4 regions of the Martelella lutilitoris genome follow, and region 1 is predicted to be linked to each of the others. Evidence: riboswitches for the same ligand, from Rfam matches in the RefSeq annotation. Region 1 holds a riboswitch; each other region holds the start of a gene.
The links. A riboswitch is a leader RNA that binds a small molecule or an ion and turns the genes downstream of it on or off. The one in region 1 is predicted to bind thiamine pyrophosphate.
Positions count from the first base shown of each region.

Region 1 (4,381 bases):
TCGGCGTGACATAGCATAGCATCGCCGTGCCGAACCAGCCGATCATTGCCGCGCCGATGCCGGAGGTGATGTGGTCGTAGCCTGGCGCGATATCGGTGGTGAGCGGCCCGAGCGTGTAGAACGGCGCCTCGCCGCAGGCCGCAAGCTGCTTGTCCATATTGGCCTTGATCTTGTGCATCGGCACATGGCCGGGGCCCTCGATCATCACCTGGCAATCCTTCACCCAGGCAATCTGCGTCAACTCGCCCAACGTCTCCAACTCGGCGAACTGCGCCTCGTCATTGGCATCGGCAATAGAGCCGGGCCGCAGACCGTCGCCGAGCGAGAACGACACATCATAGGCGCGGGCAATATCGCAGATCTCGTCGAAATGCTCATAGAGAAAACTCTCGCGATGATGATGCAGGCACCACTTGGCCATGATCGAGCCACCGCGTGAAACGATTCCGGTCACCCGGCCCACCGTCATCGGGATCATGTGCAGCCTGACCCCGGCATGGATGGTGAAGTAATCCACGCCCTGTTCGGCCTGCTCGATCAGCGTGTCGCGGAAGACTTCCCAGCTTAAGTCTTCGGCAATGCCGCCGACCTTTTCCAGCGCCTGATAGAGCGGCACGGTTCCGATCGGAACCGGCGCATTGCGGATGATCCAGTCGCGGATATTGTGGATGTTGCGGCCGGTGGAGAGATCCATCACCGTGTCGGCGCCCCAGCGCGTGGCCCAGACCATCTTTTCCACTTCCTCGGCCATTGACGAGGTGACCGCCGAATTGCCGATATTGGCGTTGATCTTCACCAGAAAGTTCCGCCCGATTGCCATCGGTTCGGCCTCGGGATGGTTGATATTGGCGGGGATGATTGCCCGGCCTTCCGCCACTTCATTTCGTACGAATTCGGGCGTGATGAAATCCGGGATCGTTGCGCCGAAGGCTTCGCCATCGCGCATCAAGGCCTCTTTCGCAGCCCTGCGCCCGAGATTTTCGCGGATGGCGACGAACTCCATTTCGGGCGTCACGATCCCGGCGCGGGCATAGGCCATCTGGGTCACGGCCTTGCCATCCGTCGCCCGCCGCGGCTGATGGCGCACAGGAAATTCCGGCACCAGCCGCTTGCCCTCGGCAAAGCCGTTGTCCTCCGGCTTCACATGGCGGCCGTCATAGGCCTGGGTGTCGCCGCGCGCGGCGATCCAGCCTTCGCGCAGCCGCGGCAGGCCGCCCTCGATGGTAAAGGCGGCATCCGGATCGGTATAGGGGCCGGAACTGTCATAGACGGTGACGGGCGGCTCGCCGGCGCTCGGGTGTACGTCGATCTCGCGCATGGGGATACGGATATCGGGGTGCAGCACGCCCTTGTGCCAGACGCGGCGGGAGGCCGGCAGCGGGCCTGTGGTGACGGTCGGAGATAAATCTTGCATCGGTCGGAGCCTCCATAGCTCTTGGCGTTGGAGACCCAGTTCGACGTTGAATGGAGGAGGCCGCGCATTGCACCTGAGAAGGTCAGCGGGCTTCATCCCGCGCAGCCGATGCACCATCCCTACGCCAGTGTGAACTGGATCAGGTTCATCGGGTCACTGCGCTGCGTAAGCCAGCAGTATCTCAGCCCCTTGTCGGGACCCCCCGGGTGAGCGCTCCGAAATTGCGCCGGTTGCAGACGCTTGTCAACGCCTGCTGCCAACAATAAAACGTATCCGTTTTTCGAATTTTATACTTTAATAAATTTTGTTTTTCGAAACTGATTGGCAGGGTTACCTTTTAGTCCATGTCTGATCAGAACGCACTCACAGCAGGAAGCAAACCGACGGGTTTCATCGGCCTGGGCACCATGGGAACACCCATGGCGCTGAACCTCGTTCATGCTGGTATTCCTCTTTTCGTCTGGAACCGGACGCCGGAACGCTGCCTGCCGCTCGAAAAGGCCGGCGCCGACGCGGCGCTGACGGTGGACGACCTCTTTTCCCGGTGCGAAACAGTGCTCCTGGTGCTTGAGAACGAGGGCGCCACGGACAGCGTTCTCGGACGCGCGACGGACCGCTTCGCCGAACGGGTCGGCGGACATTCCATCGTCTCCATGGGCACCGTTTCGGCGGACTACTCCCGCAAGCTTTCCAAAGAGATCACAGCCGCCGGAGGCCGTTACGTGGAGGCTCCGGTCTCCGGTTCCCGCAAGCCGGCCGAGGCCGGGCAACTCATCGGCATGCTCGCGGGCGCGCCGGAGGATCTCGTCCCCCTGCACACCCTTCTGGCACCGGTCTGCAAACAGGTTTTCGACTGCGGCCCCGTGCCGGCGGCCTTGCAGATGAAACTTGCGGTCAACACCTTCCTGATCACCATGGTGACGGGACTGGCGGAGGCGGGACACTTCGCGGCGCGGCAAGGGCTCGCCATGGACCGGTTCGCAGAAATCCTGAACGCCGGGCCGATGGCCAGCGACGTTTCCAGAACCAAGGTCGACATGCTCCGGCGCCGTGACTTTGCCCGCCAGGCCGGAATTTCCGATGTTCTGAAGAACAGCCGCCTCGTGGTCGACGCGGCAAAGTCTGCAGGCGCCGCTTTTCCGCTGATGGGGGCCTGTGTGGCGCTCTATGCGGAGACGGAGGCCATGGGCAGCAGGGCGGACGACATGATCGCCGTCGTCCGGGCGTTCGAGGCCCGCGCGGAACGTGGCGGCGACGCCTCGCCTATTCCTTGAAATAGTCGCTGTACTTGCGGGCGATGACGGGCAGGTCGCGCAGAACGTCGCGCAGATGCGCGCGCATTTCCATCTCCGCCCGCTCCGGGTTATGGGCGGCAATCGCTTCCACAATGGCAAAGTGTTGCGCCGGTATGCCTTTCGAGGGCTCCTTGCTCAAGGCCAGGAAGCGGACGCGGTCGAGTTGCGCCTTCTGCATTTCGATAACGTTCCAGGCGAAGGGCAGATCCGCGCCTTGCGCCAGCGTCTTGTGAAACAGGTCGTCCAGTTCCATGAAATCGGAAGCGGCCCGCGCCTGCGCGTCACTCTGATGTTCAAGCTGGCGATAAAGCGCGTCGATCTGAGGCTTGGTCATCAGCCGCGCAGCCGCGCGCGCGACATCGGCCTCGATAGCCTCGCGAATGGCCTGAATCTGAACCACCTTCGAAATCGAAATCTGCGGAACGCTGCTGCCGCTCTTGGGACGGATGTCGAGCATGCCCTGCTCGGCAAGCAGGATAAAGGTCTCGCGCACCGGCTGGCGCGAGACCTTTAGCGCTTCGGCTACACCGGCTTCCGAGACCCGGCGGCCGGGCACAAGAAAATTGCGGATGATCGCGTTGCGCAGCTTCCTGTGCACCTGCGGGGCGATCGCCTTGGTGAAATCGACCGGCCCCAGAAAATCGAGACTTGCTTCCGTCATATCCATCTCCGGCCGCGGCACGACAAAAAGTCGCGGCAATTGCCAACCATACCACCTCATGGGCAATAGATACCATACCATATAACGCAAACATGCGGAAAATCGACGCGGTCATTCGTGCTTCTCGGCATTGTGAAGACATTGTGCGCAAAACAAGCCGGGCCTTTCCCGTCCGGAAACACCTGGTTCCGGGGCGGCCCGGTCGTTTGATGCCGCACGTTATCGGGCAATTGCCGCAGCATTTTTGATCGCGACCTATCGTTATAAAAAATAATAAATCAGATAGTTAGACGAATATTCCGCTTCGCCTAGACGCGCATTTTCGCGTTTGCGGCGGCGCGTCAATGCGGGCGTAACCCCATACGCTGCTTGCAGACAGCGCGTCCGTTCGCCGCACACCGCGCAGGCGTGTTGACACATCATAATGGTATGGTAGTTTGCCCTGCCGATTGGCATTGACGCTCTATTCCATTCCGGGAGGTTTGACATGAATTGCCTTACAAGACGCTTCGCTGCGCTGACGCTGACAGCAGCGTCCATCTCGCTTGCGGGCGGTGCCCAGGCGCAGGAAATCACGGTCCAGGCGCTGGATCAGTATCTCCAGCCCGTTATCGACGCCTTCGAGGCGGAAAACCCGGGCACAAAGGTTAATCTTGAAGTGGTCAGCTATCAGTCGATCGCCGAGAGCCTGCCTGTGCAGCTGGCGTCGGGCGGAGGACCCGACATTTCGGTGGTGACGGATCTCGGCGGGTTGTCCAAATATTATCTGGACCTCACGCCCTATGTCGACCAGGCCTATTTCGAGAAGCAATTTGGTATGGTACTTGACTGGATGCGCGGCAAGGACGCCGATCCGAACGGCATCTATGGCCTGCCGGATTCGATTACCGTCACCGGCGGCTTCGTCAACAAGACGCTGTTCGAACAGGCCGGTATCGACCTGCCCGGCGGCGACGCCACATGGGCGGAGTGGGGCGCGGCCGCCCACGCGGTCGCCGAGACGGCCAATAC
Region 1 is NZ_CP066786.1:4,291,619-4,295,999, forward strand. Features, by position in the region: gene thiC (phosphomethylpyrimidine synthase ThiC) at 1-1,414, opposite strand, end outside; TPP riboswitch at 1,513-1,629, opposite strand; gene JET14_RS20275 (NAD(P)-dependent oxidoreductase) at 1,834-2,688, shown strand; gene JET14_RS20280 (GntR family transcriptional regulator) at 2,678-3,370, opposite strand; gene JET14_RS20285 (ABC transporter substrate-binding protein) at 3,858-4,381, shown strand, end outside.

Region 2 (4,381 bases), 310 kb from region 1:
GGCAACCGACGAACCGGACGCGCCGGAAAACAGCGCGCCGGTGGCGAGTACCGTCTGCGCCAGGCCACCGCGCCGGTGGCCGACAAGCGATGCTGCGAAGGCGACAAGATGCGCGGCCGCGCCGGAGGCCGAAAGGGCCGCTCCCGTCAAGAGAAAGAAGGGGATCGCCAGAAGCAGGAAATGCGACATGCCGGAAACCGCCGTCGTCACCATCGTTTCCGGCGCCAGACTGCCGCCGAAGGGCATGGCGACAAGGGCCGCGGCGAGGAAGGCATGGGCAAGCGGGGCAGCCGCGATCAGGCCGATGGCGGCGAAAAGCGCAATCGCGGCGCTCGGCGGAACGGCCGTTGCCAGATTGAAACGCAGGCATGCGAGGGAGATGAGGCCGGCCAGGCCGGCAGAAACCGCAAGCGACAGGAACCGCCGTTCGCTGATGCGCCTGAGGGCAAGGGTCGCGGCGATCAGCGCGCCGCCCGTGCCGGTGACGGCAAAGCGCACCCATTCGGGCAGGCCGAGGGTCGGCGAGGTGCCCCCGATCAGCGTTGCGACGCGAGCGCTGCCAAGGGCGAGCACAAGGGCAGCGATGAGGCTGACTGCGTCGGCGATGATGCGGGCAGGCAATTCCGCCCGCCTTGAAAAGGGGAGTTCAAGCCGCATGGCGAGCGGGCCGGTCATGGCAAGCGGCGCGGCAAGAAAGACCAGCGCCACATTCAGCCAGATGCCGAGCTCCTCGGTGCCGATCAGCCCGGTCCGGAAGACATAGCGGAGCACGACGCTGAGGAGGACGAGCGCGAGCATCAGCGCCAGAACGACGCCCGCGATCATCGAAAGCGTCGTCTGAAGCCTGTCCGCAAGGCGGCCGGCCACGCGCTCGATTGCAGCCGATGTCATCGCGCCCGGATCGCGATCGCCGCGTCGACGGCCCGGCGGAAGTCGCGGGTCGCCTTCGTCACATCGGGCGCATGGAAGATTGCAGAGATCACGGCAACGCCGTCGGCCCCGTCGGCGATCAGCTCGGGCACGTGTTCGAGCTTGATTCCGGCGATCGCGCCGACCGGCAGGTCCGGCCTCGCCTTCTTCAGGCCGCGGCGCAGCGCGCGAAACCCCTCAAGGCCCACCGGCGGGTCGGAGTTGATCTTGGAGAGCGTATGAAACACGCCGCCGATACAGGCATAGTCAACCGGAGCCGCTGCCGCCCGCGCGCCGTCGGACGCATTCTTGACGGTCAGGCCGATAATGGCGTCCGTCCCGAGCAGCCGTCGCGCCGTTTCCGGTTCCATGTCGTCTGCGCCGAGATGGACGCCGGCGGCTTCTGCCGCGAGCGCGACGTCGACCCGGTCATTGACCACCAGCGGAACGCCAGTCGGCTCAAGCGCCTTGCGAATTTCCACGGCCCGTTCGATCATCTGGCGGGTCTTGGCGTATTTGTCGCGATACTGGATCAAGGTCGCGCCGTTTTCGGCGGCATGCCGCGCCAGTTCGGCAAGCGGCGCGGTCTCGACCAGCCCGGCATCGACCAGGGCGTTCAGGCGATAATCGACCGTCCTCATGGCTGCGTCTCACCCGCCTGCAAAAGGCGGCTGCGGCGAAATTCCAACGACATATGACGACCTCCATGGTATTGCGGAGACCGGCGCGGAAGCGAAAACAAGGGGGAATAGCCGATTTTTCCGTTCCTACGCCGGAATGACCCGGATCAGGTTCAAGGGTCCGGCTCGTTGCCATCTCAGCATCGCAGGATGCTCCCCTCGGAATGAACGGGATTCTGTCGGGCTTTCAGCCCGGTGTCAACCGGTCTCGACCGGCGTCAAGGGCCAGCGTCCCGAAATCGGAAAGCGCCGTGAGCACCATGTCGGCGCCCGCGGCCCGAAGCCGTTCGGCATGAAGCGGCCTGACGCCCTCAAGATGGCTGCCGCCGGTAAACCCGAAAACGCGCATGCCGGCGCGTCCCGCGCCGGTCACGCCGGCGATGGCGTCTTCCAGCACCACGCACTCCTTCGGCAGGGCGCCGCGTTTTTCGGCAGCGTAGAGGAAAAGATCGGGCGCCGGCTTGCCGTGTTCTACCGATTCGGCGCTGAAGGCCCGGCCTTCGAAGCGTTGGGCAAAACCGATCGCCTGAAGCGCGACGCCGAGCCTCTTGTAGGACCCGCCGGAGGCGATGCAGTAGTCGATCCCGGCCGCCTCCAGCCGGTCAAGCATGGCTTCAGCGCCGGCCATCGGCTTCAACTCGCGGCGATAGCGGTCAAACAGCCGCGCATACCACGCCTCCTGGAAATCGGGATCGACCGCCCTGCCGGTCTGTCCCTCCACGAAAGCGATGATCTGCCTGACCGAAGAACCCAGGAATTCCTCGACCAGCATATCCCAGTCAACCGCGACCCCGTATTGGGCAAGCGATACCTGAAGCTCGGCAAGCGCGATGATCTCGCTGTCGGCAATCACGCCGTCAAAGTCGAAAATGACTGTCTTTATCATGGTTTCCTGGCCAATACGCTTCGGTTGAGACGACGCCGTCGAGGCCGCGCCGTTCCCATCTTGCTGCCTGCTATGGCCTGTTTTGCGGCCAATTGCAAATCCGGATGCCGGGAGGTCCGATCGAAAATTAATGAATATCAATTGCTTATGCAGGTCTCGCGCGGCGGTCGAGACGGCGCTTAATTGCCGAAGCCCGAGGTGAAGCTCTGACATCAAGAACGCTGACGTCTGAAATCAGAGATATTGGATATTCATCTTTCCTGATCCCTGCTAATTCTGGCGCAAGGGATATTTCGGGAAAGATATCATGCAACAAGCCAGGAGCAGCGGCATCGACCGCGACATGCTGATCATCATGCTGGCGGGCGGGCTGGTGCTGGCCCTGTCCTTTGGCGTGCGCTCGGTGTTCGGCGGTGTCGTCCTGCCGCTCTCGGACGATCTGTTCGCCGGCCGGATCGAGATTTTCTCGCTGTCGATTGCCATCCAGAACCTCGTCTGGGGGCTGGCGCAGCCATTCTTCGGCATGCTGGCCGACAAGTTCGGCGACCGGCGCGCGCTCTGGCTCGGCTTCGGCTGCTATGTGCTCGGCATGCTCATCTGCGTTTTCGGGGCCTCACCCTTCGCCCAGCATATGGGGGCGGGCGTTCTCGTCGGCATGGGCGTTTCGGGCACGGCCTTCGGCACGGTTCTGGCCGTGGTCGGCCGCGCCGCGCCTGCGGAGAAGCGCGGCTTCTACCTTGGCGTCGCCTCGGCCATGGGTTCGGCCGGCCAGGCGGTTCTGCCGCTTCTGACGGCCTTCCTGATCAGCCGGTTCGACTGGCAGACGACGCTTCTGATCATCACCGCGCTGCTGGCGCCGATGGCGCTCGCCATCCCCTTCCTGCATGTGAAAAACAAGGGCTCTGCCGCCGAGACCGACATCGACCTGCCGCAGACCATCCGCGCCGCCTTCGGCCATGGCAGTTTCGTCATGCTGGCGGCCGGCTTCTTTGTTTGCGGTTTTCATCTCGCCTTCATCACCGCGCATCTGCCGAATTATGTGCAGAATTTCTGCACCGGCACGACGCTTTCCGCGCCGGAACTGCGCGCGCTCGGTCTGAAGGCGCTGGCGCTTGCCGGCTTTGCCAACATCTTCGGCACGCTGATTGCCGCGCGGCTTGGCAATTTCTTCGCCAAGCCGCATGTCCTGGCCGCCATCTATGCCTTGCGCGCCGTGGTTATTCTCGTCTTCATCTGGCTGCCGCTGACGCCGGTTTCGGTGCTCATCTTCGGCCTCGTCATGGGCGTGCTCTGGCTTTCCACCGTGCCGCTGACGAGTGCGCTGATCGTCGTCATGTTCGGCCCGCGCGCCATGGGCACGCTGTTCGGGTTTGTCTTCCTCAGCCATCAGCTCGGCGGCTTTTTGGGCGTCTGGCTCGGCGGCGCCTGGTTTGACCGCTACGGCAATTACGACGTGATCTGGTATGCCGCGATCGCGCTCGGCATTCTCTCCGCCGCCATCCACCTGACCGTGCGCGAGCGCGCCGCGCCCGCTATTGCCGCCGCCGCGTGAGGCCGTCGGCCCTGCCTTAACACTTCCGAAAGCATGATCGCATTAATCTCGGCGCTCCCGTTCAAGGCGGGCGCCGGGCGTTTATTTCCGTCGGACTCTTTTCGCGGATTCCCCAAGCGTCTATGTTTTGAAAAGGGCGATTCGGTCCGGCAACGGCCGGATCTTCATCAGATGTGAATGGCCTCTTGAAGGCGGCCTTCGCGCTTTGCGGCAGCGCGGCCCGCCGAAAGACAGATGCGGAAGAGACGAATGGAGCGGGGCGGCAAAAGCAACGAGGGCCGGATGATTCGCGGCATGCGCGGAAAACGCGCAATCGCGCGATGGCTTGCAGCCGGCACGGCGCTTTCGCTCACC
Region 2 is NZ_CP066786.1:3,985,346-3,989,726, reverse strand. Features, by position in the region: gene JET14_RS18870 (TRAP transporter large permease subunit) at 1-891, opposite strand, end outside; gene thiE (thiamine phosphate synthase) at 888-1,550, opposite strand; TPP riboswitch at 1,657-1,759, opposite strand; gene JET14_RS18860 (HAD family hydrolase) at 1,777-2,475, opposite strand; gene JET14_RS18855 (MFS transporter) at 2,783-4,027, shown strand; gene JET14_RS18850 (PAS domain-containing sensor histidine kinase) at 4,277-4,381, shown strand, end outside.
Region 2: it holds a riboswitch for thiamine pyrophosphate, as region 1 does, so the genes downstream of both, thiE (thiamine phosphate synthase) here and thiC (phosphomethylpyrimidine synthase ThiC) in region 1, are expected to answer to the same signal.

Region 3 (4,381 bases), 450 kb from region 1:
TTCGAGATCGGTCTTCCTCGGGACGGCGCGCCGCCGTCCGTCTTTCAACTTAAAAAAAGACCGAAACGCGAAAGACGGCCAGCGGCCGCCTTCCGGTATTTCGGTCCTTCTAACCCGGTTTTGTGGCGATTTGAGGCCGGAAAGGCCTATCCCCCGTAAAGCGAAACCGAGATGTCCGAAACCTCGGGCGCCTCCTCGATCAGTCCGTTTTCCGCCATGAATGCGCCGAACCGCTGGTAGCGGCCGGCATCGAACGCGGCCGGGCTCTTGGCAAAGCGTGCGATGGTGTCGGCAAAGGCCGTGCGGTTCAGTTCGTCGTCGAGATCGGGATAGGCCTCGGCGAACAGGGCCCAGGCCTCTTCCGGGTGGTTGGTGATGAAGATCGTTGCCCGCTCCACCGCATCGAGAAAACGCGGCAGCCGGTCATCGTCAATGAGTTCGCTGCGGGTCACATAGATCAGTTCGTCATAGACCGGAACGCCGTTTTCCTCCGGGAAGAAGGCCTTGCCCTCCTCGCCCTCGATCGCCATCTGGGTCAATTCGAAATTGCGGAACGCGCCGATTGTGGCATCGACCTGGCCCGACAGCAACGACTGGGTGAGGGCGAAATTGACATTCACCAGCGTGATGTCGTCCCGCGTGAGGCCGGCGCTCGCAAGCATGGCGGAGACGACCGCCTCCTCGATGCCGGCGACCGAAAAGCCGATCTTGCGGCCCTTGAGATCGCCAAGTGACTGCACCGGTCCGTTTGCCATCACCGTCAGCGTGTTGAGCGGTGTGGAGACCAGCGTGCCGAAGCGTTTGATGTCAATGCCGGCGGCATGGTCGAGATAGAGGTTCGGCTGGTAGTGAACGCCGATATCGGCCCGACCGGAAGCGACCATGCGCGGCACCATGGACGGATCGGCCGGCGGCACGAGGTCCACGTCGAGCCCCTCGTCGGCGAAATAGCCGTTCGCCTCGGCAATCACCATCGGCGCATGATCCGGGTTCACATACCATTCGAGGATGACGCTAAGCTTGTCATTGGCGGCGGCAAGGCCGGGCAGAAGCGTCAGAGCGGCGATAAGGGTAAGTTTCTTGAGCATTCATTCCTCCGTGAAAAACAGGTTGGCCGCTCATTGATGCGGCGACCAGCGGGTGAAAAAGGGCGCGGCGAGATCCACCGCCTTGCGAAACAGGACGGCCTCCAGCGCCAGAATGAACATGGCGGCAAACACCGTATCGGCCTGCATGCGGGCATTGGCCTGCACCATGACGAAGCCGAGACCGCCGGCAGCGCCCACCCATTCGCCGACGACGGCGCCAAGAGGGGCAAGCGGTGCGGCGATGCGCAGGCCCGAAAACAGTTGCGGCATGGCAAGCGGCAGCCGGATGAGAACGAGAAGCTGCCAGTGTCCGGCGCCATCGAGATGCGCGGCCTTGACGATGGCGCTGTCGGTGCGCGACAGCCCGTCGGCGAAATTGGAGGCGACCGGAAAGAAGACGATGATCATCGTCATCACCACCTTGGACGTGATGCCGAAGCCGAACCAGAGCACCAGCATGGGCGCGATGACGAAGACCGGGAACGACTGCAGCACGACGAGCGCCGGCCAGACGAGACGCCCGAAGCGCGGAAATCCGGCAAGCAGGAAGGCGGCGCCGGCGCCAAAAGCCGCGCCGGCGGCAAAGCCGGCGATGATCTCGCGCAGCGTGATGAGGGCGTTCGAGAGGAGGTAGGCATGGCCGGTCCACAGCCTTGCGGCGACGGCAGAGGGCGCGGGCAGGATATAGCGGGGGAGCGCAAACAGCGTGACGACCGCCTGCCAGAGCAGGAGGAGCGCAGCAATCACCATCAGGGATTTCAAAACGGCGAAAAGGCTTTGTCTCAAGTCCCCTCTCCCGGGCGCGGCCGGGCAGCGGACGTAACAAAACAGGCTGATTTTATGGGCGTATCGCTCAACACCAAACTCCGTTCCTACGCCGGCATGACCCGGATCAGGTTCAAGGGTTCGGCTTCAAGCCATCTCAGCATCTTCGCAAAGAAGATCGCACCCCTCGGATGGGCTTATCTATGCCTGCGCAGGACGGTCCGGTCAAGGGGCGCTGACGCAGCTTCCGGCCGCGGAAAGGGAATAGAGTTGACAAGCAGGGTGGTTTTCATCTTCAAGTTGTCATGAAGGCATGGCTACAGACGGAATTTTCAGCTAGCGTTCACAAAAAAAGGCTAAGGGTCAGGGACAGAAAGACACTGACCGGCGTACCGGCACCCCGGCTGCGCCCGAAATGCGGAGGAAACCCAATGCTTATCGCCATCGTCATCGTGGCGGCGCTTTTCGGCATGCTCTTCGGCTTTGACCAGGGCGTGATCTCCGGCGCGTTGCCGTTCATCAAACAGGACTTCACGATCACGCCCTTCATGGAAGGCGTGATCACCTCGGCCGTGCCGCTCGGCGCGGTGGCGGGCACATTGCTTGCCATGATCACCACCGACCGCTACGGCCGAAAGCCGATGCTGATCCTCGGCGCCGTGATCTTCCTCGTCGGCTCGCTGATTTCCGCCTTCGCCTTCAACCAGTATGTGCTGACGCTCGCCCGCCTTCTGATCGGCGTCGGCATCGGCGCATCGGCCATGACCGCCCCTATGTTCCTGGCGGAAGTGGCGCCGGCACGCATTCGGGGCACCATCGTCTCGGCCTTCCAGCTGATGATTACGATCGGCATCATGATTTCCTACATGTCGGACGCGGCCTTCGGCGGCACCGGCGACTGGCGCTGGATGATCGGCGTTGGCGTGTTCCCGTCGATCATCGCCCTTGTCGGTATCCTTCTGTCGCCGGAAACGCCGCGTTGGCTGACGCTGAATTCGAACGCCGACAAGGCGCGCGACATCATCGCCAAGCTGCAGCCGGAGTGTTCCGACGCCGAAATCGATGAAATCATCGCCGAGATCAAGGAAAGCGCAAAGGACGAGGAGGCCGCCCCCGCCTGGAGCACCTTCCTGAAAAAGGGCATCCTGCCGGTCACGAGCTTTGCCATGATCGTGTTCGTGCTGCAGCAGCTCTCCGGCATCAACGCGATCATCTATTACGCGCCGGAAATCTTCAAGAGCGCCGGCTTCTCCGGCACCATGACCCAGCTTCTGGCCACCGTCGGCATCGGCGTCGTCAATGTGGCGCTGACGATCGTCGCCATGTATCTGGTTGAATCCATCGGCCGGCGCAAGCTGCTGATCCTGGGTTTCATCGGCACCGCCGCCTCGATGGCGCTGGTAACCGTCGCGACCATGATGGATGTCGCCGCGACCCCCTATCTGGCCATGATCGGCATCTTTGCCTTCATCGCCTTTTTCGCCGTCAGCCTCGGTCCGTTGCCCTGGCTCTACATGGCGGAACTCTTCCCGCTTCGGCTGCGACCGCGCGGGATGGCTCTGGCATCGATCGCCAACTGGTTCTTCAACTTCGTCGTCGCCCTGCTCTTTCCCGAGCTTCTGGCAGGGATCGGCATCGTCGGCACCTTCGGGATCTTCACCGGCTTCTGCGTGATCGGCATTTTCTACGCCATCGCGGTGGCGCCGGAAACCAAGGGCATCACGCTCGAGGAGATCGAGCAGCGCACCGTTGCGGCGGACTGATCCATCCGCACTCCCTGACATTCGACGGCCCGCCATGCGCGGGCCGTTTTGCGTGCAGCCGCCAAATTGCCTAAGACTAATGGCTGCATTGTCGCCGATGGACAATCGGCGCCAAACAGAGGAAAACGGCGTTGGCATTGAAGCGGGAGGAGACGTCATGCTCGATCACAAGGTGCGCACCCACAAATCATCGGAAAATCTCAAACGCGAAGACCAGCTTGCCTGGAAGATCGCCTCGGTCGCGACGGACCCCGTGGCGCTCGACGATGACGTGGTGGAGATGATCGGCAACCGGATCATCGACAATGCCGCCGTGGCCGCCGCCTCCATTGCCCGCAGGCCAGCCGTGAGCGCCCGCGCGCAGGCAACCGCCCATCCGTTTACCCCCGGCGCGACGATCTTCGGCCTGGCTGCCGACAAGCGCTTTTCGCCGGAATGGGCTGCCTGGGCCAATGGCGTCGCCGTGCGCGAGCTTGACTATCACGACACCTTCCTTGCGGCCGACTATTCCCATCCCGGCGACAATATTCCGCCGATCCTGGCCGTCGCCCAGCATTGCGGGCTTTCCGGCGAGGCCCTGGCGAGAGGCATTGCCACCGGCTATGAAATCCAGGTCGATCTCGTCCGCGGCATCTGCCTGCACGAGCACAAGATCGACCATATCGCCCATCTCGGCCCGTCGGCGGCTGCCGGCATCGGCACAGCGCTCGGGCTCGATACCGAGACCGTCTACCAGGCCGTGCAGCAGGCGCTGCATGTCACGAC
Region 3 is NZ_CP066786.1:371,735-376,115, reverse strand. Features, by position in the region: gene JET14_RS01815 (ABC transporter substrate-binding protein) at 147-1,088, opposite strand; gene JET14_RS01810 (ABC transporter permease) at 1,119-1,838, opposite strand; TPP riboswitch at 1,941-2,051, opposite strand; gene JET14_RS01805 (sugar porter family MFS transporter) at 2,285-3,616, shown strand; gene JET14_RS01800 (MmgE/PrpD family protein) at 3,774-4,381, shown strand, end outside.
Region 3: it holds a riboswitch for thiamine pyrophosphate, as region 1 does, so the genes downstream of both, JET14_RS01810 (ABC transporter permease) here and thiC (phosphomethylpyrimidine synthase ThiC) in region 1, are expected to answer to the same signal.

Region 4 (4,381 bases), 280 kb from region 1:
ATAGTCATCGAAAGCGTGGTGGTTGGCCGGCCCGAACAGGAACATCGACGTCATGGGAGCAACGCCGAGACGGGCGATATCGTTCCGGAAAAACAGCCGCGCCGTCACATCCATGCGCGTGTTCTTGCCGGGCGTGATCACGAACCGGTAGGCCCCGGCCACGCTCGGACCGTCGAGTTCGGCAAAAACTATGATCTTCTCGCCCTCGGCTGCCGGCCGGACGATGTAGAAGGCGGAGAACCGCGGAAACTCCTCGCCCTCGTTCGTCGCGGTGTTGATTGCCAGCCCGCGCGCCGAAAGCCCGTAGAGATTGCCCTGGCCGAGCGCGCGAAAATAGGATGAGCCGAGGAAGGAGATCAGTTCGTCGGAAACATCGGACCGGTTCAGCGGATAGTTGATGCGGAAACCGGCAACGCCGGGCAGTTCGACATCCTTGAACTGCTCGGCGTCAAGCGGCGCGCGAAAAATGAAGTCACTGGCCGAGAACACCAGTTTCTCAGCCTTGCCGTTGGCAACCTCGTAGATCTCGACCGGTGTCTTGAACAACCAGCCGAGCGAAAAAGCCTGCAGCTGGAAATCCGACTGGTCCCGCCATATAGCCTTGTTCGGATCGTAGCGGACCGCGCGATAGTCATCGTAATGGAGCGATTCGAACGGCGCGGGGACATTCTGTGCCGGTTCCTGATACGGTTTGGCGGCGCGCGCCTTCATTCGGGCCGTCAGCGTATCGAAGGTAAAGGCGTCCGGCGACGGCGCCTCCGCCTGCACGGCGTCGTTCTGGTCCGGCACCTTGGCGGGTTCGACGGCTGCGTCCTGCCCGATTGCGCGCCCTGCAAAGCCGGAAAAAGCCAGCGCGCCGACCGCCGTTTGCGCCAGAAAAAAACGTCTCTTCATTCAAATTCCCGTCGGTTGAAAAAGAAGCTTCCGCAATGTTGCATGGCACCAAATCCAGCGCCGAAACGTCTTCTTTGGAAAGGTCTGCCCTTGTCCCGAAACAGCGCGGAAATTGCCTTCGCGGCACGCGCGGACGAGTCCGTAACGGCGGAGCGCCGGTTCGGTTCCACGTCCAGGCAAAAAACCAATGCAAGTTTCCATGCGTTAACAGATAGGGCCCATTCTTGCGCGCACCAAAAGGGGCTGGAACGCCGCGTTGCATTCCAGCCCCATTTATAAGGCAGCCATTCAACCAAAGAATGGCAAGATCATGGCAATATGCCTTCTTCGCGCCGCAATATTTTCGACCGTCCGGAGGACGGCGTCAAGATGGCGGCGCTGCCGAAAAACGCCTTTTTTATCAGGCGGCTTTCACGATTTCGACGAGCTCTATGGCAAAGTTCAGATCCTGTCCGGCGAGCGGATGGTTGGCGTCGACGGTGACCTGCTCTTCCTCGACCTTGGTAACGATCAGCGGCACGGTCTGGCCGTCTGGCGTGCGGGCCTGCAGCTGCATGCCGGGCGCCACATCGACCTCCGCCGGCATGGCCGAACGCGGCACGACCTGAACCTTCTGCGGATCATGCGGCCCATAGGCCTCGTCGGAGGGAACCTGAACCTGCCGGTTGTCGCCGACAGTCATGCCGGCGATCTCGCGGTCGAGTCCGGGAATGATCTGGCCGGCGCCGACCGTGAACTCCAGCGGCTGGCGACCCTCCGAAGAATCGAAGGTCGAACCGTCGTTGAGCGTTCCGGTATAGTGAATACGAACGGTGTCCCCGCTCTTTGCTTCTGCCATTTCGTGTGCTCCTTCCTTGAACACCGAGCGCGACAGCGAAAGACAGGCAAATGCCCGGCCCGCGCCGTAGCGCCGTTTCTCTTTCCTGAAGCGCGTACAAGGTCATTCTCGCGCGCTGCAGAGGATTGAGCCGACACACTTTCCTGCATGACGACTGGCGGGCACATCCGGAAATCCGGATGTGCCCCATACCTAGTCACTTTCGCCGACTATTTCAAATAGGCCGGAGCCCTTGAATTCGCGGCCCGGCCGCGATAGGTGTCGGAAAGCTCTAACGGGGTGCGGAACGCTGATCCTAGCGTCAACCGCTGAGAGGTACGAAGACCAACCCGAGGAACCTGATCCGGTTAAGACCGGCGGAGGGATTAGACGCGTGAACCAGAAGACGCCCTTTTCCCTTATTGATTGCGACAGCACGAAGGAGGCGTCATGTCAGCCCACCATATGAAAATCGCGATTGCGGCACTGGCATTCGGTGCAGCCGGCAGCGCCCATGCCCAGGATGGCAAGGTGCTGACCGTCTATACCTATGAAAGCTTCAACACGGAATGGGGCCCGGGGCCGCTGGTAAAGGACGCCTTCGAGGCCCAATGCGGCTGCACCGTCAAATTCGTCGGCGCGGAAGACGGCGTCGCGCTGTTGAACCGGCTGAAGCTCGAGGGCCGCACGAGCCCGGCCGATATCGTGCTCGGCCTCGACAACAACCTGATCCACGAGGCGAAGGAGACGGGACTTTTTGCCGCATCCGGGGTCTCGACCGAAAACCTCGCCATTCCCGGCGGCTTTGACGACGATATTTTCGTGCCCTTCGACTACGGCTATTTCGACATCGTTTACGACAGCGAGAGTATCGAAACCCCGCCGACAACGCTCGATGACCTCGTCAATGGACCGAGCGACGAAAAAATCGTCATCGAGGATCCGCGCACCTCCACACCGGGGCTTGGCATGCTGTTGTGGATGAAGGCAGTCTACGGCGACGAGGCGGCGGCGAAGTGGGAGACGCTTTCAAAGCGCATTCTGACGGTCGCGCCCGGCTGGTCCGAGGCCTACGGTCTCTTCACCAGCGGCGAGGCGCCGATGGTGCTGTCCTACACCACCTCGCCCGCCTATCACCAGATTGCCGAGGAGACCGACCGCTACAAGGCGGCCGATATCGAAGACGGGCTCTATGTCCAGATCGAGGTCGCTGGCATGACGGAGATGGCCGAGGACCCGGCGCTGGCAAAGTCCTTCCTCGAATTTGTCCTGACGCCCGGCTTTCAGGACGCGATCCCGACGCATAACTGGATGATGCCCGTGGCGCAGACATCCGACCCCCTGCCCGCGGCATTCCAGAACGCGGTCATGCCGGACAAGACCCTGCAGTTCGCCCCCGACGTGGTGGCCGAAAACCGTCAGGCCTGGATCGATGAGTGGCTGAACGCCATGAGCGCGCGGTGACGGGACCGTAACCGTGTATCTGACAGGGGCGGAGTTCCGCCGCAGCCTTTCCGCCGGCCTTGTCGCCCTTCTCGCCGTCCTCGGCTTCATCGCCGTGGCAGTCGCGTCGCTTGCCGGTTTCGGACGGCTTGCCGATGCGGCGGCGGTCCTCAACGAGCCCTATGTCTGGCGCATCCTGCGCTTCACGCTCTATCAGGCTTGCCTGTCAACGCTGATCTCCGTCGCTCTGGCCATCCCCGTAGCGCTTGCCATGGCAAGGCGTCCGCAGTTTCCCGGTCGCATCTGGATCGTCCGGCTCATGGCCGTGCCGCTCGGGCTTCCGGTGCTGATCGGGGCGCTCGGCATTATCGGCATCTGGGGACGACAGGGCCTGTTCAACGATATGCTGGATCTGGCCGCGCTCGGTCGCCCGCTGCAGATCTATGGCCTGCAGGGCATTCTGATCGCCCATGTCTATTTCAACCTGCCGCTTGCCGCCCGCCTCATTCTGGCGGGGCTTGAACGCGTGCCGCAGGAATATTTCAAGACGGCAGCGATGCTCGCCATGCCGCAGCGCAGCGTGTTCCGCCTGATCGAATGGCCGGTGATCGCGCCGCTGATCGCGGGCGTGGCCGGCCTTATCTTCATGCTCTGCGCCACCTCGTTCACGCTGGTGCTGATCCTTGGCGGCGGGCCGGCGGCGACCACGATCGAGGTCGCGATCTACCAGGCGCTGCGGTTTGATTTCAATCCCGCCCGCGCCGTCGCTCTTTCCGGCCTGCAGATCGTGCTGACAGCGCTGGTCCTTGCTGCACTTGCCTTCCTGCCGCGGGCGGGCGATCCGGGAACAAGCGCCAGCAGCGAGGCCGGCCGCCGCCCCGATGCGGACCATCGGCTGTCGCGCGGCTTCGATTTCGCGCTGATCGCGCTTTTCACGCTTTGGCTTATCCTGCCGCTCGCCGTCATCGTGGTAAAGGGCGCGGGCGCCGATCTGATCGGTTTGCTCGTCGAACCCGTCTTCCTCAGAGCGACGGCGACCAGCCTCGCCATTGCCCTGTCGGCGGCGCTGGCCGCGCTTGCCGTGGCGCTTTCCTTTATTGCCGCCATCGGAGCGATCCGGACCTTGAGGGCACCCGAACCCTTTTATCGCGGCAGCGCCGGCGCCATGTCGGCCATGGGCTCGCTTGTGCTTCTGGTGCCGCCGATCGTGCTGGGCACCGGCTGGTT
Region 4 is NZ_CP066786.1:4,013,836-4,018,216, forward strand. Features, by position in the region: gene JET14_RS18980 (glucan biosynthesis protein) at 1-894, opposite strand, end outside; gene JET14_RS18985 (FKBP-type peptidyl-prolyl cis-trans isomerase) at 1,295-1,732, opposite strand; TPP riboswitch at 1,998-2,114, shown strand; gene thiB (thiamine ABC transporter substrate binding subunit) at 2,162-3,175, shown strand; gene thiP (thiamine/thiamine pyrophosphate ABC transporter permease) at 3,189-4,381, shown strand, end outside.
Region 4: it holds a riboswitch for thiamine pyrophosphate, as region 1 does, so the genes downstream of both, thiB (thiamine ABC transporter substrate binding subunit) here and thiC (phosphomethylpyrimidine synthase ThiC) in region 1, are expected to answer to the same signal.